DNA from 3 places in the Paenibacillus sp. FSL L8-0436 genome. Region 2 is predicted to be linked to each of the others. Evidence: predicted binding sites of a transcription regulator. Region 2 holds the regulator's gene; each other region holds the start of a gene.
What was found. The regulator LexA, encoded in region 2, represses DNA repair genes until DNA is damaged. The targets are predictions, from matches to a motif close to CGAACATATGTTCG.
Positions count from the first base shown of each region.

Region 1: a site for LexA is predicted at 2,150-2,163, ahead of NSS79_RS25475 (ImmA/IrrE family metallo-endopeptidase). Genes of this name have one in related genera too.
Region 3: a site for LexA is predicted at 3,294-3,307, ahead of NSS79_RS25425 (YolD-like family protein). Genes of this name have one in related genera too.

Region 1 covers NZ_CP151955.1:5,540,938-5,545,664, reverse strand. The annotation lists gene NSS79_RS25495 (hypothetical protein) at 1-22, opposite strand, end outside; gene NSS79_RS25490 (hypothetical protein) at 80-775, opposite strand; gene NSS79_RS25485 (hypothetical protein) at 921-1,100, shown strand; gene NSS79_RS25480 (hypothetical protein) at 1,342-1,506, opposite strand; gene NSS79_RS25475 (ImmA/IrrE family metallo-endopeptidase) at 1,589-2,131, opposite strand; gene NSS79_RS25470 (YjfB family protein) at 2,243-2,419, opposite strand; gene NSS79_RS25465 (hypothetical protein) at 3,177-3,389, shown strand; gene NSS79_RS25460 (hypothetical protein) at 3,379-3,642, shown strand; gene NSS79_RS25455 (NucA/NucB deoxyribonuclease domain-containing protein) at 3,712-4,149, opposite strand; gene NSS79_RS25450 (cytidine deaminase) at 4,298-4,714, shown strand.
Region 2 covers NZ_CP151955.1:4,228,350-4,233,076, reverse strand. The annotation lists gene NSS79_RS19205 (hypothetical protein) at 1-194, shown strand, start outside; gene NSS79_RS19200 (multidrug efflux SMR transporter) at 195-572, shown strand; gene NSS79_RS19195 (L,D-transpeptidase) at 989-1,327, opposite strand; gene lexA (transcriptional repressor LexA) at 1,456-2,082, opposite strand; gene NSS79_RS19185 (LysM peptidoglycan-binding domain-containing protein) at 2,376-2,789, shown strand; gene NSS79_RS19180 (DUF896 domain-containing protein) at 2,900-3,109, shown strand; gene NSS79_RS19175 (hypothetical protein) at 3,160-3,687, shown strand; gene NSS79_RS19170 (HAD family hydrolase) at 3,723-4,508, shown strand.
Region 3 covers NZ_CP151955.1:5,534,085-5,538,811, forward strand. The annotation lists gene NSS79_RS25405 (M15 family metallopeptidase) at 1-600, opposite strand, end outside; gene NSS79_RS25410 (hypothetical protein) at 729-890, shown strand; partial or broken gene NSS79_RS25415 (ATP-binding cassette domain-containing protein) at 1,064-2,055, shown strand; gene NSS79_RS25420 (hypothetical protein) at 2,291-2,875, shown strand; gene NSS79_RS25425 (YolD-like family protein) at 2,902-3,243, opposite strand; gene NSS79_RS25430 (hypothetical protein) at 3,528-4,172, opposite strand; gene NSS79_RS25435 (PH domain-containing protein) at 4,365-4,727, shown strand, end outside.

The DNA of each region.
Region 1 (4,727 bases), 1.3 Mb from region 2:
GAATTGTAAAATGCCAGCCCATTGGCGGAAAGTGCTGTGCCCATCCTTCAAGACACCCATTTTATAAATGCTAAGGATCTTAATTCATAGACCATATTTCCCCATTGGATGAAGTCCAGGTTCTATCACCGATAGTAATACTCCATGAGTAGCTTGCAGATTTCTGATCCAAAGAGGCCTTCCAGGATAAACCGTTCCATTGTCCCTCAGGTCTATCCATGATGGGGGTCCAATGACGTCCATTGTCTTGCGTTGCATAGAAGAGTAGAGAGGTTTCAGTCTGGCCTTCCTCGTTCAGCAGCCCGATCTCATTCAGTAGGACGATTCCATAATTTGTAGAGGTGAAAAATATAGGAGAGGAAGGGTTAAACTGAACGGAAGCGTATTTTGAAGGTACTTCAAGCTGCTCTTTGGCCCAGTGAATTCCGCCATCGGTTGTCTTATATAGTCCAATATCGCCTTGTCGTGGAGAATGGATCGTAATCCAGCCGGTGTCCTTCGTCTTAAACTTGAGGTCTCCAATGGGGCCGCTTGGCAAAGTGCCGCTCAAGGAATCGCTCAGCTTATGCCAGGATATGCCTCTGTCATTGCTCATATAGATACGGTTGTCTGCCTGATACATTCCTGAACCTGCTGAAGTTGCCTTCCAGCTGTACCCGGCTTCCAAAGAATATTGGAATGTACGGATGTTATTATCTTCATCTATGTTACCGGCTTGCGGGCTGTATGCGAACATAAGCTGGATTACGGACATAAGAACCCAGAGTGTTTTCATGGAAATCCCCTCCTCCTCCCATAGTAAAGGAATAAATTGGGAGATAGGTTACAGAGAGATGAAAGAAAGGTTAATTTCCTTTTATGAAACTTTTTAGATTTGGAAGCGTTTTATTGAGTATATACAAAAAAAGGAGATGGAGAATATGTCTGAGCAAAAGAAAATTCAGGAGCTTGAGCGCCGGATAGCTACGCTGGAGAATCAAGGCGGGCATCCACCCGGCCATGACTCCGGAAAAATATTGCGCAGGGTAATATGGGGGATTCTGATCGTGTTTTTCCTGCTGACGGCAATAGGCGTAATGCAGTTTGTGAGCTCAGGCTAGCCAGATTGTTCATTCGCTCTTCTCATGAACGAGCAGTGTAGTGCAGACAAGCGCTATCAGGATGAAGAAGAATACATGCTGCAGCAGAAAGACGGTAGTGCCGGAAAAGATTCAGTTCATCTTCAGCGGGATTTCATTAGGGCTTAAGCTAACGGGATTATAGTAAACACATACCCCCCTTATTAATAGATATGGACCCTGCCGGACGCCGGCGGGGTCACTTTTTTGTCCATGGGTCCCCCTAATCTTCTTCCTTCGGTTCTTGCAGCAGAATGGAGAAGGTCTGGGTTTCATGATCGACCTCAATGGTCTCAATGCCAACAAAATCCGGGATATCAGGATGCACGGCATCCACGCTGTAATCCGGATGGGTCATTAATAACTGGATGACTTGAATGGCGTCCATTTCGCTCCCCCTTACGGGTAAATTCACCCTATACATAAGGTCTCTGCATTTCATTATGCATAGGCTATTATCCCCGCAGTGTTTACCGAATATGTCGGTGGATTAAATTTCTGTCTTCGTTCCTTTCCATCACAGCCATCAATTGCCCTTGGAACACTCGTCTCTGAATCTGGTCAATCCGCTGCATGGCTAGCTCAGCAGGAACCTGAAAGGTTGAAGCGATATATTGGACGGCATCTTCACGGAGTTCAGGCAACGTTCTGGCGGAAATCATGGAGTAGGGCATCGCCGCATAAAGGATAAAACGCTCGGATTCATCCTCCTGTGCCTGTGTGAACTGTTCGGGCATCAGCGTGTGGTTACCGGCATGGCGAAGCAAATGGCAGAGCTCATGGAGGAACTCGAGACGCTGCAGCTCGGGTGGAAGGCTGCTGTCAATAAACATGCTGTACATGCCTGCAGAGGCTTCAATGCTCTTGCTTCTTACATCCAGATAATGAATCCAGATATTCAGCCGCTCCGATATGTACTCAATGGAGATTTGCGACGGCTGTTGCACGTTCAACCGCTGATATAAATCTTCAGTCCATTTCTCCAGGGCGGTCATTTGATAGTAGGATTGCATGGGAATCACCTCGATATAGGATCGTATGTTCGTATTAATGGCCAAAAGAAAAGCCCAAAGGGCTCAAGGGTAACCGGAACTCATGTTCTTATGTATGTAAGCATAAATCAATCAAACTACAATATCAAGTGTTTTTCCCAAGTTGGGGTGTGGGCTCTGCTGGAGCATTTGGACCAGATTCTGGCTTTGGATCTCAGTCGTTTTTGTGGCAATATTCATGACTTGCAGCCCTGCAGCCTGGTGTAGGGACGCCTGACTCATCGCCATTGATAATGCAGCAATGTCCATGTTGCACCTCCTGAAAGTTTTGTGAGCAATGCTTCCTGAAAGTTCTTCGTACAAAACTCACATCGAAAGCATACGCTAAGTTTTTTGAAGCTTCACAGCTTTGAATTTACATACTGTATATCGACAATGATGGGCCGATACTTTAGGTGAATGACATTTCTTTGCCGTTTGGCCCATACGGTAGATCAGCCTTTGACATATTCTGTGCTGTATTCAATATTCACGAGGAGGAATTTAAATAATGGGTGTAGATTATGGTTGCGGTTGCGGTACTAACGTTGGTGGAGTAAACCAAGGTCCTCCGGCAGTTATGCCGGTAGTAAGTCCATGGACATCGACAACCTCCATTCTGGTTCTCTTTATTCTTCTGGTAATTATTACAAAAGCCTGTATATTCTAAATCAGACTCAATCGAATGCTGCCCCGTCAGGCATATGCCAGATGGGGCTATTTCTTTTTTTTACGGGCTGTGGGTCCTATCTGACGTTTGATTCTTCCCGTGGTTTCGTCGACTTCAATGATATAGAGTTCTTTTACCGTGCCTGCAAGTGCAAACCATTCCTTGAAGGCTTCTTCCTCAGGCATGGGCCCGTAAAGCCTTTTTCCCCGATAACAAATATAGAACACCTTGGCTCTCCGCGCGTGGAATATTATCCCACTTTATATTACGCCTAATTGACGGAAGATTGCATAAAGAACATTTGTTCGCATATAATACATACAAATATTCCTGGGCTTTCTAAAGGAGGCGGTTTACATGAGTGTAAAAGAAATGGAGAAGCTGATCGGGCAGGTTATTGAGATTATATATGAGGACAAGTCGGGAAACATCACCCAGCGCAGAGTTGAGGTTCATGGGATTAAAGGTGGGCTGCTCCGGGCCACCTGCCTGACCACGGGCGGTCCAAGAGTATTCCGGACTGCTAACATCCTTGCCTGGCGCCAGGCAAAGGCCCGTTATGCTGGATGATACAGCGCGCAAGCTGCTGAGGATCATGTACCATTTCAGCAACCACTTCCGGAGGATGCCAACACTGCCTGAGCTTGCAAGGCTCAGCGGGCGGACACCGGCGGGAATCTATTCCGGATTTCGCGAGCTGGTGCTGGAGGGTCATATCCAATGGCAGCCGCCACAGCCTATAGAATTAGCGGTTATTTTGGTCGCTTGGGAAACTCCCGAGCCTGGGACGCATACTTCGATCAGCGGCCACTGGAACGACTGAGGCAATCTGCGTAGCGCTATGTACACAAAGAAACGGATACCTTCCGGGAGGACGGTATCCGTTTCTTTGTTATTTGAACATGAATTCTACCTTTGTTCCGTCGGCAAAATCCTCCAGCTGGTTGCCTACCCAGCTTCCTGCCCCGCGGTTATCGCTTGGCGTTATGTATTCAATGTCGGCTCCGGCGCCGCCTTCGTCACACATGGCCATCGGCCATTCATCACGGTCGTAGCCTTTTTTGGTCGGCACCCCTTTTAAGGATTCCTTGCGGTTCGCTTCGGCTTCCCCCCGGTTGATGGTGCAGATCGCCGATTCCCCGCTGCTGATTGCCTCCTGGATATGTCCGGCTGTCTCCGGGTAACGATCTGCCGGGAATTCGAGCTGGACTACCTCGGAGTCTTCCGAAGAAGGCGTCGTGACGTTCTGGCCATTATCTTCAAACCAGTAAGCCGCCAGGACCAACAGTGCAATGATGATAAGACTGGGGATGAATTTCTTCTTTTTCACATCTGCTCCTCCTAAAAGTTTTGTGAGCCTAGCTTCATGGATTCGGTTCGTACAAAACTGGCATCGGAAGCATAGGCTTAATTAGTATAGCGTAAGTTCAGTGTCCTTTAGTATACTAAGTTAGGAAAATAAAGGGGGGGACAGAGAGATGGGAAAAGAGATTTCAATTGAAGACCAGACGCTTATCGCCTCTGCGGTGGAGATTATCAAGAAACGGTATGAGTGGGAGCGGCATCATGTCAGTGCGGCCCTGCGCACCAAGACGGGAGAGATCTTCACGGCGGTTCACCTCGAGGCCAGCCTCTCCCGGGTTACTGTGTGCGCGGAAGCGATGGTGATCGGCAAGGCAATTTCCGAGGGGTACAAGGAGTTCGATACCATCGTTGCGGTGAGGCACCCGGACCCGGACAGCGAGGACAGAGAGATCAAGGTTGTCTCACCTTGCGGCATGTGCCGGGAGCTGATCGCTGACTATGGCAAGGATTGCAAGGTCATTCTAATCGAGGATGACAATTTGACCAAGGTCGACATTATTGATTTGCTGCCTTTGCGGTATGCAAGGTAAGAGGCAGCCGTCC
Region 2 (4,727 bases):
ACATGCAGGAGAAATATGCTGAATGGCAACATAATTTTGAAAATGACGGTGTGGATCCACTGCGGGCAACCATTGCCCGACTGGCGACCGACGGACTCTGGTTTGCGGAAAAGTTTGGACTGGCACCGCCAGATCTGGAGTTAAAAGAACGCATTTACAAAGAATTGATGGACGGAGTAAAGGAGGAGAAGTAAGTGCCGTATCTGTTTTTGGCGATATCCATTGCCAGCGAACTTGTAGGAACTTCGATGCTCAAAGCATCGCAAGGATTCACCAAAATAATCCCGGTAATCGTAATGCTGATTAGTTTCATTTGTTCGTTCTTCTTTTTGTCGTTGTCCCTGAAGACTATTCCATTAAATACGGCCTATGCAATTTGGTCTGGAATCGGAGCGGTAGCTACAGTTCTGATCTCGGTACTGATCTGGAAAGAAAAAATAAATACAGGCAGTGTAATAGGAATAACCTTAATCGTCATTGGTGTGATTGTGCTGAATTTGCTGGGTCCCGGACATGGTTCTTCTGATGAAGCTGCCGAAACACAACAAACCAGCCTTTCCGATAGAGCCTAAGCCGAAGCTGTTGAAATAAAGATCATATACAATTTGTTCCAAACAACATTATAATGACGAAATAACAGTACCCTGCCAGAACGGTGGGGTATTTTCATATTCAAAAATACAGGGGAGTGAGTGAAAGTTGTCTGTGCATCGGGGAAATTTATTCTTTAATGGAATTGGCGTGTTTAGCGTATTGATGTGGCTCATATCGGTTGTAGCTTGTATTTACGCATTCGTACTATTGGTTAAACTTGCCCGGAGAGGAATAATAGCTTTGGATTTGTACATATATGCTAAAAATCGTGAAATACGCGACCGATATGAATCAGTAGACAGGAAAGACCCATATTAAGCACAATGAAAAACACCCTTGATCATTTCTTGGTGATCCTTAGGGTGTTTTTGCTTTTTGTCTGACCACCATACTGTTACTCCCTTATTGTAACCCGTGTTCCAATAGGCACGATTGCTGCAAGGGCCAGCACATCCTCATTGTACATGCGGATACAGCCATGGGAGACCATATGACCGATGGAGGAAGGGTCATTCGTTCCATGAATGCCGTAATGTGGTTTGGATAGACCCATCCAGAATGCACCAAAGGGTCCGCCAGGCTTAGGCTGTTTGTTAATGATAGTGTATTCTCCCACCGGTGAAACGGTAAGCATGGTGCCAATACCGACAGGGAACCCTCGGGTAACGATGTTATTGTCAAGCAAATAAAGCATGCGCTGCGACAGATCAACAATAATCCGATAATTAGGCATAGGTTCAGCACTCCTTTGATATCAGAATATGTGCGGAGTGCTGTTGCTGTTCGAAGGAAATGTTTGAAAAGGGGAAAGGGCTGCTTCACTTGAAAAAGCGAAGCAGCCCTTAAATATGAACAATAATATTAATGGATATCGCGGAAGAGACCGATAACTCGTCCCAAAATCGTAACGCGGTTAAGACGGAGGGGTTCATAAGCCGGATTCTCCGGCTGTAGACGAATGTGGTCACGTTCTTTGTAGAATGTCTTGACTGTAGCTTCGTCTTCTTCAGTCATGGCAACGACGATATCGCCATTGTCAGCAGTCTGCTGCTGGCGGACGATTACGTAGTCACCATTCATAATACCTGCTTCCACCATGCTGTCACCGAGAACGGAGAGCATAAATACCTTGTTGTCCCCCACATAGTGGGAAGGTAGTGGGAAGTAATCTTCGATATTCTCCGTTGCGGTAATCGGCACCCCGGCGGTGACCTTACCTACGACAGGAATACGGGTAACCGTCTGTACGAATTGATGTACATTCTCGGAATCTTCCTGGCCGAGCAGCTCAATTGCACGCGGTTTCGTAGGGTCGCGGCGGATAAGGCCTTTCTTCTCAAGCCGGTCCAGATGGCCGTGCACTGTGGAGCTTGAGGCCAAGCCTACAGCTTCACCGATTTCCCGGACGGACGGAGGATAACCCTTGCTACGGACTTCGTTACGTATAAATTCCAGGATCGCCAGTTGACGACTCGAAATCTTTGACATCGGAATCAACCCCATATAGTATGTTTGGGAAAATTATAACATAGAACTTCCGTTCGTACAAACATAAGTTCTAACAATCTGAGATTAATAGTGGAAATAGTAGCTTTTTACCATATTAGTATCTAATAACGGCTTGAAAATGGCGGGAAAAGGCAAAGCCGGTGCTGGAAACTGGCACATTTAAGGATACGAAAAAAAAGCGAACAATTGTTCTAAAAAATCTATTGATCAAAACACATGTTCGTGTTATATTATTTTCGAAAGTAAGAACAAGTGTTTGGAGGACGATGACAATGTTAAAATACAGTACATACCGCAGCATCTACGAAGAGGCCGGTGAAGTTGAATCTACTAGAGGACAATCTGCTTCTAATCATATGAATGAAATGAAACAATCCGCCGCCGCTTTATTTGCAGCGATCTTAGGATTATACCGTAAAGAATATCTGGTGAAGCTTGTGCTGGTCTTTATGCTTGTTGTATCCGGATTTACAGTTGTTGGTAATGTTTTTGCGAGTTCAGCATCATTAGTGAAGCAGGAGAAACGGGTAGTAGTTGAACGCGGAGACACGCTCTGGAGTATCGCCCTTAAGAACAAACCAGCGGGTATGAAGACGGTCGTATATATAGAAGGAATTAAAAAAACAAGCGGTTTGAAGAACGGGAACATTCAGGCCGGAGATATACTGACATTGCCTGTGTATTAACTTCATCATAAGCAGTATAGACTGACGTAAAGAGCTTTCAGGGGGTAGACCTTGACAAGCTCTTTTTCTCATGGCAAAGTTAGAATGAATTTATAGGGGAGGGGAAAGCATTGAATATTGACGAATTGGTCGCACGCATCAATGAACTGGCACGCAAACAGAAGAATGGCGGCCTGAGTGAAGAGGAATTGGCTGAACGGGCCAAGCTCCGCGAGATTTATCTGGGCAACATCCGCAGCAACTTCCGGGCTCAGCTCGACACCATTGAAATCGTGGATAATGATGAGCATGAACAAGGCAACAAGGGACTCAAACATTAGTCCAGTGTGTCTTTTTCATAGATATTACAGGATGACTAGGGGGAACTGACATGGCCCGTTCTTGGGAAAGAATGGTTCAACGCAACACACAGCAGGTCAACAAGCAAAGAAAGAAGCAGGGCAAGGATTCCATTTATGCTTCTTCGTCAAAATCAGCTGCGAAAAACAGTGATATCTTTAAGGGCCGCAACATTGCGTTTCCAGTTGTTCTAATGCTGCTTGGAATTATGTTCTGGGTGGTAGGCTCGATCGACGAGGCCAGAGGCAGCGGCATCCTTGCCAATTGGCTGGGCGTCGTTCTTTACTTTGCGCTGGCGGCACTTCTATTCTTCCGGCGTCCGTATCTGAAGGTTGAGCGCAACAGAGTGTCTACGATTAAGTATAACCGTGAACGCTGGCTGCAGGCGGGAGATATTGAGAAGATCACTTTGTCCCGTGGAGTGGTTGTGCTTAAATATAAGGGCAAGCGCAAACAGTGGATTTTCTCCAAGCTGATTAACCGGTATAACACTGAGGCCATGGGTGTACGCCTGGAGGAGTTCGGCAAAGCCAATAACATCGAAGTAGTACACGAGTAGGAAGATATAACAGCATAGGGAGAGGGAGAAATCTAATGCCAATTACCGCCGTACTATTTGATCTTGACGATACATTGCTCTGGGATGAACGGAGTGTTGAAGAAGCCTTCCGCAATGCATGTGAAGCTGCAGGTGACTCCATTGATCCTAAAGAGCTTGAAGTTGCCGTTCGCAGGGAAGCCAGGAATCTTTATGAGACTTATGAGACGTTCCCTTTCACAAAAATGATCGGGATTAATCCTTATGAAGCACTTTGGTCCAATTTCTCAGCTGGAGAACAACCGGAGTTCCGTAAGCTCCAACAGTTGGCTCCTGTATACCGTAAAGAATCGTGGCGGCGTGGTCTGGCCTCCCTCGGTGTCGAAGATGAGGTGCTTGCCGAAACGCTGGCAGACAGGTTTGCTGCCGAGCGCCGTAGCCTGCCTTACATGTATGAAGAGACGTTACAGGTGCTTGATGCGCTCCGCGGTAAGGTGAAGCTGCTGCTGCTCACAAATGGTTGCCCGTCACTGCAGCAGGAGAAGCTCGACGGAGTGCCTGAGCTTATCCCCTATTTTGATCATTTAGTCATCTCAGGCAGTTTTGGCAAAGGAAAGCCGGACAAGGATATCTTCCTGCATGCTCTTTCGCTGCTGGATGTAACCCCTGAACAAGGGATCATGGTCGGCGACAAACTCACGACGGATATTAAGGGCGGCTTGGCCGCTGGCCTGACTACTGTCTGGATCAACCGTACTGGCAAATTACCAAATCCTGAGATTCAGCCGGATTATAGAATCGGCCATCTCTCTGAGCTCCTCCCCCTGGTACAATCGCTATAGTGTAACCTTTGTAAAGCCGGTATCCCCTAATGGGATGCTGGCTTTTTTGCGCTCAAAGCAAGAGGTTGGTCAATTATTATAGGGAGAGAATCCATCTGTATATGACTAACTTCACGAAAAAGGCGTGAAAGTTTAAGCAATCTTCTAAAATTGCGAATATGTTGTGTATAATAGAAAAAGAATGCAAACACAAGCTGGAAATATCATTATAAATTCTAC
Region 3 (4,727 bases), 1.3 Mb from region 2:
AGGTGCATACGTTGTCCCGTTTTCTACTAGCCCGGTTGTGAGCTTACGCCCATTCAGCATGATGGTGATCCCTTGTTCCTCTGCCGGTTCGTTTGCGCTGATCTTAGCCAAAGCCTCTTGCACCTGTTGTTCGGTCGGACGCTTTCCGGCCAGTAGCTGAGCGGTTGTAAGTCCGAAGGTCATCTGCAGATGGGGATAGTCTTTAAAGGAAGTCCAATCGCCGCCCCATTCAAACCCCAGCTGTTTAGCTACCTCAGCCACTTCCTGCCAATCTGCGACCTTATCGCTGTCTCCGTCCCGGTTCATATCCCAGGACACGTTGCTGCCATCCGGCAGCAGCAGCGCAAAATCAATGGCCAATCCGTAATTATGATAACTGCTGCCTCCCCGGGCATTCGTAACAATCGGTCCCTTCTTGGTTCTGCCCTGCGCATAAAGCGCATTCTGCTCTGCAATTGTGCGCATCCCCTGAGTAATGATGATGGGTACACCCTTGGCATAGCTCCGCTGTATCAACTCATCCGCAGCAGCTTGCAGCACGGGATGAAGTTTGCCCAGCGATCCGGCAGATTTACTCTTAACCTGATCCAATGTCAGCATATAATCACCCCCTGGTATAGTAAATGCCTTCTCATGCTGCATTGCTTGTATACCTGTCTTGATCAAGCTCCCGGTGGATGATTTCCGCAGGAAAAGGCTAAAATAACAATGAAGGGTGGGATAACACAATGGAGATTCACAGCGATAGCTACAAGGTGGCTGTACTTGCCGATCAGGAAGATGCCGTGGAGGTGATCCGCCAGGCCGAAGCGGCAATTGCCCAAATTACAGGCAACAAGGCCGTTACCCTGATCGCTTATGAGAAGACGGAGGCAACCGGCGTAAATTGAAATGAAATACCGGGACAAGCAGTTCATATCAGATGTGAAAAATAATAGATTCACATGGTAAAATTTATTTGTGAAACTATTCACATGTAGATTATTGCCATGACCTTACAGGGCACTTCCACGAGGAGTGCCTTTTGTATTTTGAAAACTTGAACTGGGTTTGGGGGGCAAATGTGAACATCACTATACATAATGTAGAACAAGTATACCGGAATAACTGCCATGCACTGTATCCAGTACATTTGGAATTTCACGAAGGGGTTTACGGTCTGCTGGGACCAAACGGAGCAGGCAAGTCCACCTTGATGAATATTCTGACCATGGCCAAAAGCCGACAAGCGGAACTGTCTACTGCAACGGTGTGGATATCAACACGATTCAGAACAAGTATAAAAGCAGGATCGGCTATTTGCCGCAATCCTTTGGACTGTTCCCGGCCTTGTCAGGTCGAGAATTCCTGATGTATGTTGCAGCGGGCAGAATACAAGAGCTTTTAAGTGCGCTTAACTTGAATGAGGTCGGTGATCAGTATATCGCCAGCTACTCCGGCGGAATGAGGCAGCAGATCGGCATTGCCCAGGCTTTGCTTAATAATCCCAAGTTTCTGCTGCTGGATGAACCCTCGGTGGGACTCGATCCCGACGAACGGGTAAATTTGAAGAATCTCATTACCAAGGCCGCGCAAGACGCAACCGTGATCTACTCCACTCATATTGTGTCCGATATTGAAGCACTGGCTGGAAGCATTATTATCATGAAGCAAGGCAGAATTCTGGCGGCTGGAGCCGTGAACCAATTAACAGAACCTGTAGAAGGCCTGGTATGGAAGATGAACGTGGATTACAGCGGGCTTGCTACCCTTCAAGACAATACATATGCAGTAGCAGCAATAGATCTAGCGACGGAATTGAGGTCCGTGTCCTTTCGTCAACTCCGCCAAGCGCCCGGGCCGAGCCGGTCTATCCCACCCTTGAGGATGTCTACCTCTATCTCATCCACCAGGATGAGATCAAAGGAGAATCACCAGCATGACAAGAACCGCCTCTGCCTTAAATCTCTTGTCTGTATCTCTGGTCCTGGTGAAGGAACGCATACGATGAGCAAGCTTTCTGTGGACAATCGTAGTGTTTGCGTGCTGTACTTATTATTACTTTCTGGCGAGTGATACTACCGGCAGCCTAACCACTGTTATTAAAAACAGTCTCCTTGACGGGCACTACAGAGGGACCTATAACTCCGTATGGATGGGTCTGCTGGTGGTGTTGTTTTTTAACTGTCTGCTGCTATTCGGGGGTATCTTCCTGATCCGAAACTCCATCGGAAGAGATGCGACGCTGCAACTGAAGATGTACTATACTACCTCTCCCTTAAATGTGCATTAATATACGGAATCCAAACGTTTGGCAAATTCCCTCTACCTTGGGCTGGTTGCCCTGGCCGTTGAAGTCATGGCTCTGATCATGCAGCTCAGCAGGGGGGAAAGCTATGCGATTGAGCCTCTTTCCTATATAATGCCTTTTGTACTGCTGATTTTACCCTTTATCTATGTATTATCCAGCGTGACGGTTTGCATGGAGCTACTCCCCCCGCTGCGCAGAAATCCCGGCAATCTGCTGTTGTTTATCCTGTCCTACGCCTATCTCTCGATCGTATTCGCCGGTGCGAACAAAACAGAGATCAATCCGTACTTCGATGTTACCGGTCTGCAGTTTATCGTTAAGAATGTATTCAGCCAGTTCAGGCAGTACTTTGCGCTGTCCCGTCCAAATGATCCTTCCATTTCCTTGTTCAATTTATTCGTAAACGCTCAGTATGCCGGGATACTTTCGCTCATTGTGGGAATTACGTTTGCCGTTGCATCCGCCAGCCTCACCGTTGTTGTTCCCCCTAATCTGTTCAATGTCCTCTACATATTGATGTGGTATATGGGCATCATTCAAAAGATAGAGGTCTTGATGATGGTCTTCTCCTACAAAAAAATATAATCCGCATGCATTCCGGCAACCGATCATCAAACGATGTATACCTCCAAAATATCGTCCACGTTGACCCATTTCCATTCCTCCGCCCACTGCAGCTTGAATTCGCGCGAGTGGGTGTGAATGGAGGTCACAAAGCCGCTCAGCAGCTTGCGCTCAAAAGGATCAAACAGAACAACCGTCACACGGACATGCGCCCGCAGCGACAGAGCCAGCGTACACTCGATCTCTTCCAGCTTCTGTTCATCCAGAATCGGCTTAATCGTGCGCAACGTTTCCCGTTCATCTCTTATAATCCGGCTCTTATGCTCCGGCAGCATCATCCGGCTGCTCTCCCACAGGCCATTGCCTTTCAGCTTCTTGCCGAGTGTCATTGCCATTCCCCTTCCCGATGGTTAATGCATTACTTATGCTTTATATAACACGAACGTATGTTTGTATTATATCTGCAGTTCCGCTTATTAATCAACCAGAAATAAATGACAGAGGGAAGTGCCTGTTTTCCACAAAATAGGTGTATAATTCTATATATTATAAATGGAAAAAACGGCTGCTCCGTTCCAAATAACAAACAAAAAGGCGCACACAGCCTGCAGCTGTGAAGCGCCTTTTACCATTTTGTGTAACTACAGACCTCAACTTTAATTGTGGTTATTCCTTATTTGCCGCCGGTAATGGTCGATGACCCGGAATTTGTGCTATTCTCTGTCGTCGGAGCCAGCTTTACGTCCGTACTGCCCACTGCTGTACCAGACTCCGCATCCGCAGTCCCCGCAGCTTCTGTGCCGATCCCGTCTTCGATCAGCCCTACGGCAGCCCTTGCTTCGTTCAGCTTGGAAATGCCATACAGCATCGCCACATCCGCCTGCTGGTTCATCGCATTGAACTCATCGGCCGTAACGTCGGGAGAAACGGCGCTTTTCGAGGCTTGCTCTTTAATGGAGTACGCGCTTTTAAAAGCGATCATTGATTCACTCAGTAGTTTTCGAACCTCTTCGGGCAGGTTTTTGGAAATCTTCACATCCCCCACCTCATCGGCAATTTCCGATGTCGCATCCTGGAATTGATCAACCGCTTTCTCCAGCTCTTTGTCCGAGGCTTTTCCTGTCGAATAAGAGGTTAAAGTAGTGTTGAAATTATCCAGGGAAGACTTGCCCTTTTCATCGAATTTTGACATCTTGTCGTAGAAGTTTTGTACGGTCTCCTGCGCTTCTTCCTCTGATGCGGGGGCTGAACTATTATTGCTGCAGGCGCTGAGGATAACCACCACCATAAGTAATCCTGTCAGTAAAGCTTTTCTCATTTTTGAATCCCTCCACTTAACAGAATAATGGCGGCTTTTGCAAAGTGCAAATGAAAATATTGTAAAATGCGCCCGAATGAAACATTTTCCTAAAATTAAGCGTATTCATGGGTAAAAAGATCTCCGGCCGTGACCGGAAATCTAATGGTATACTATAATCATTTCATCCGGAATAAGAGAGGAAGATCCCTTATGGCTTATTGCACAGCCTGTGGTGCAGAAAACAAGCAAGGTGCCAAATTTTGCGGAAAATGCGGAGCGCCTGTCGATGGAACGGTTCCAGCGGCACCGCACCAAACGTCAGCTAAAGGAATGACCAGCTCCGGCTCAGGTCCGGAAGTCGAATTGTGGGAGGGTAAACCCGCCGGCATTTCCGACCGCCTCAAAGGCCTCATAGGCCTTAACACAACTACCTACACGATCACCAGTCAGCGGATTATGGTCAAAACCGGACTTATCGGCAAAGATCTCGAAGAAATTGAACTGCTGCGGGTAAATGATTTCTCGGTAGCCCAGTCCATTCCGGACCGTCTGCTTGGAATCGGAACGCTTACT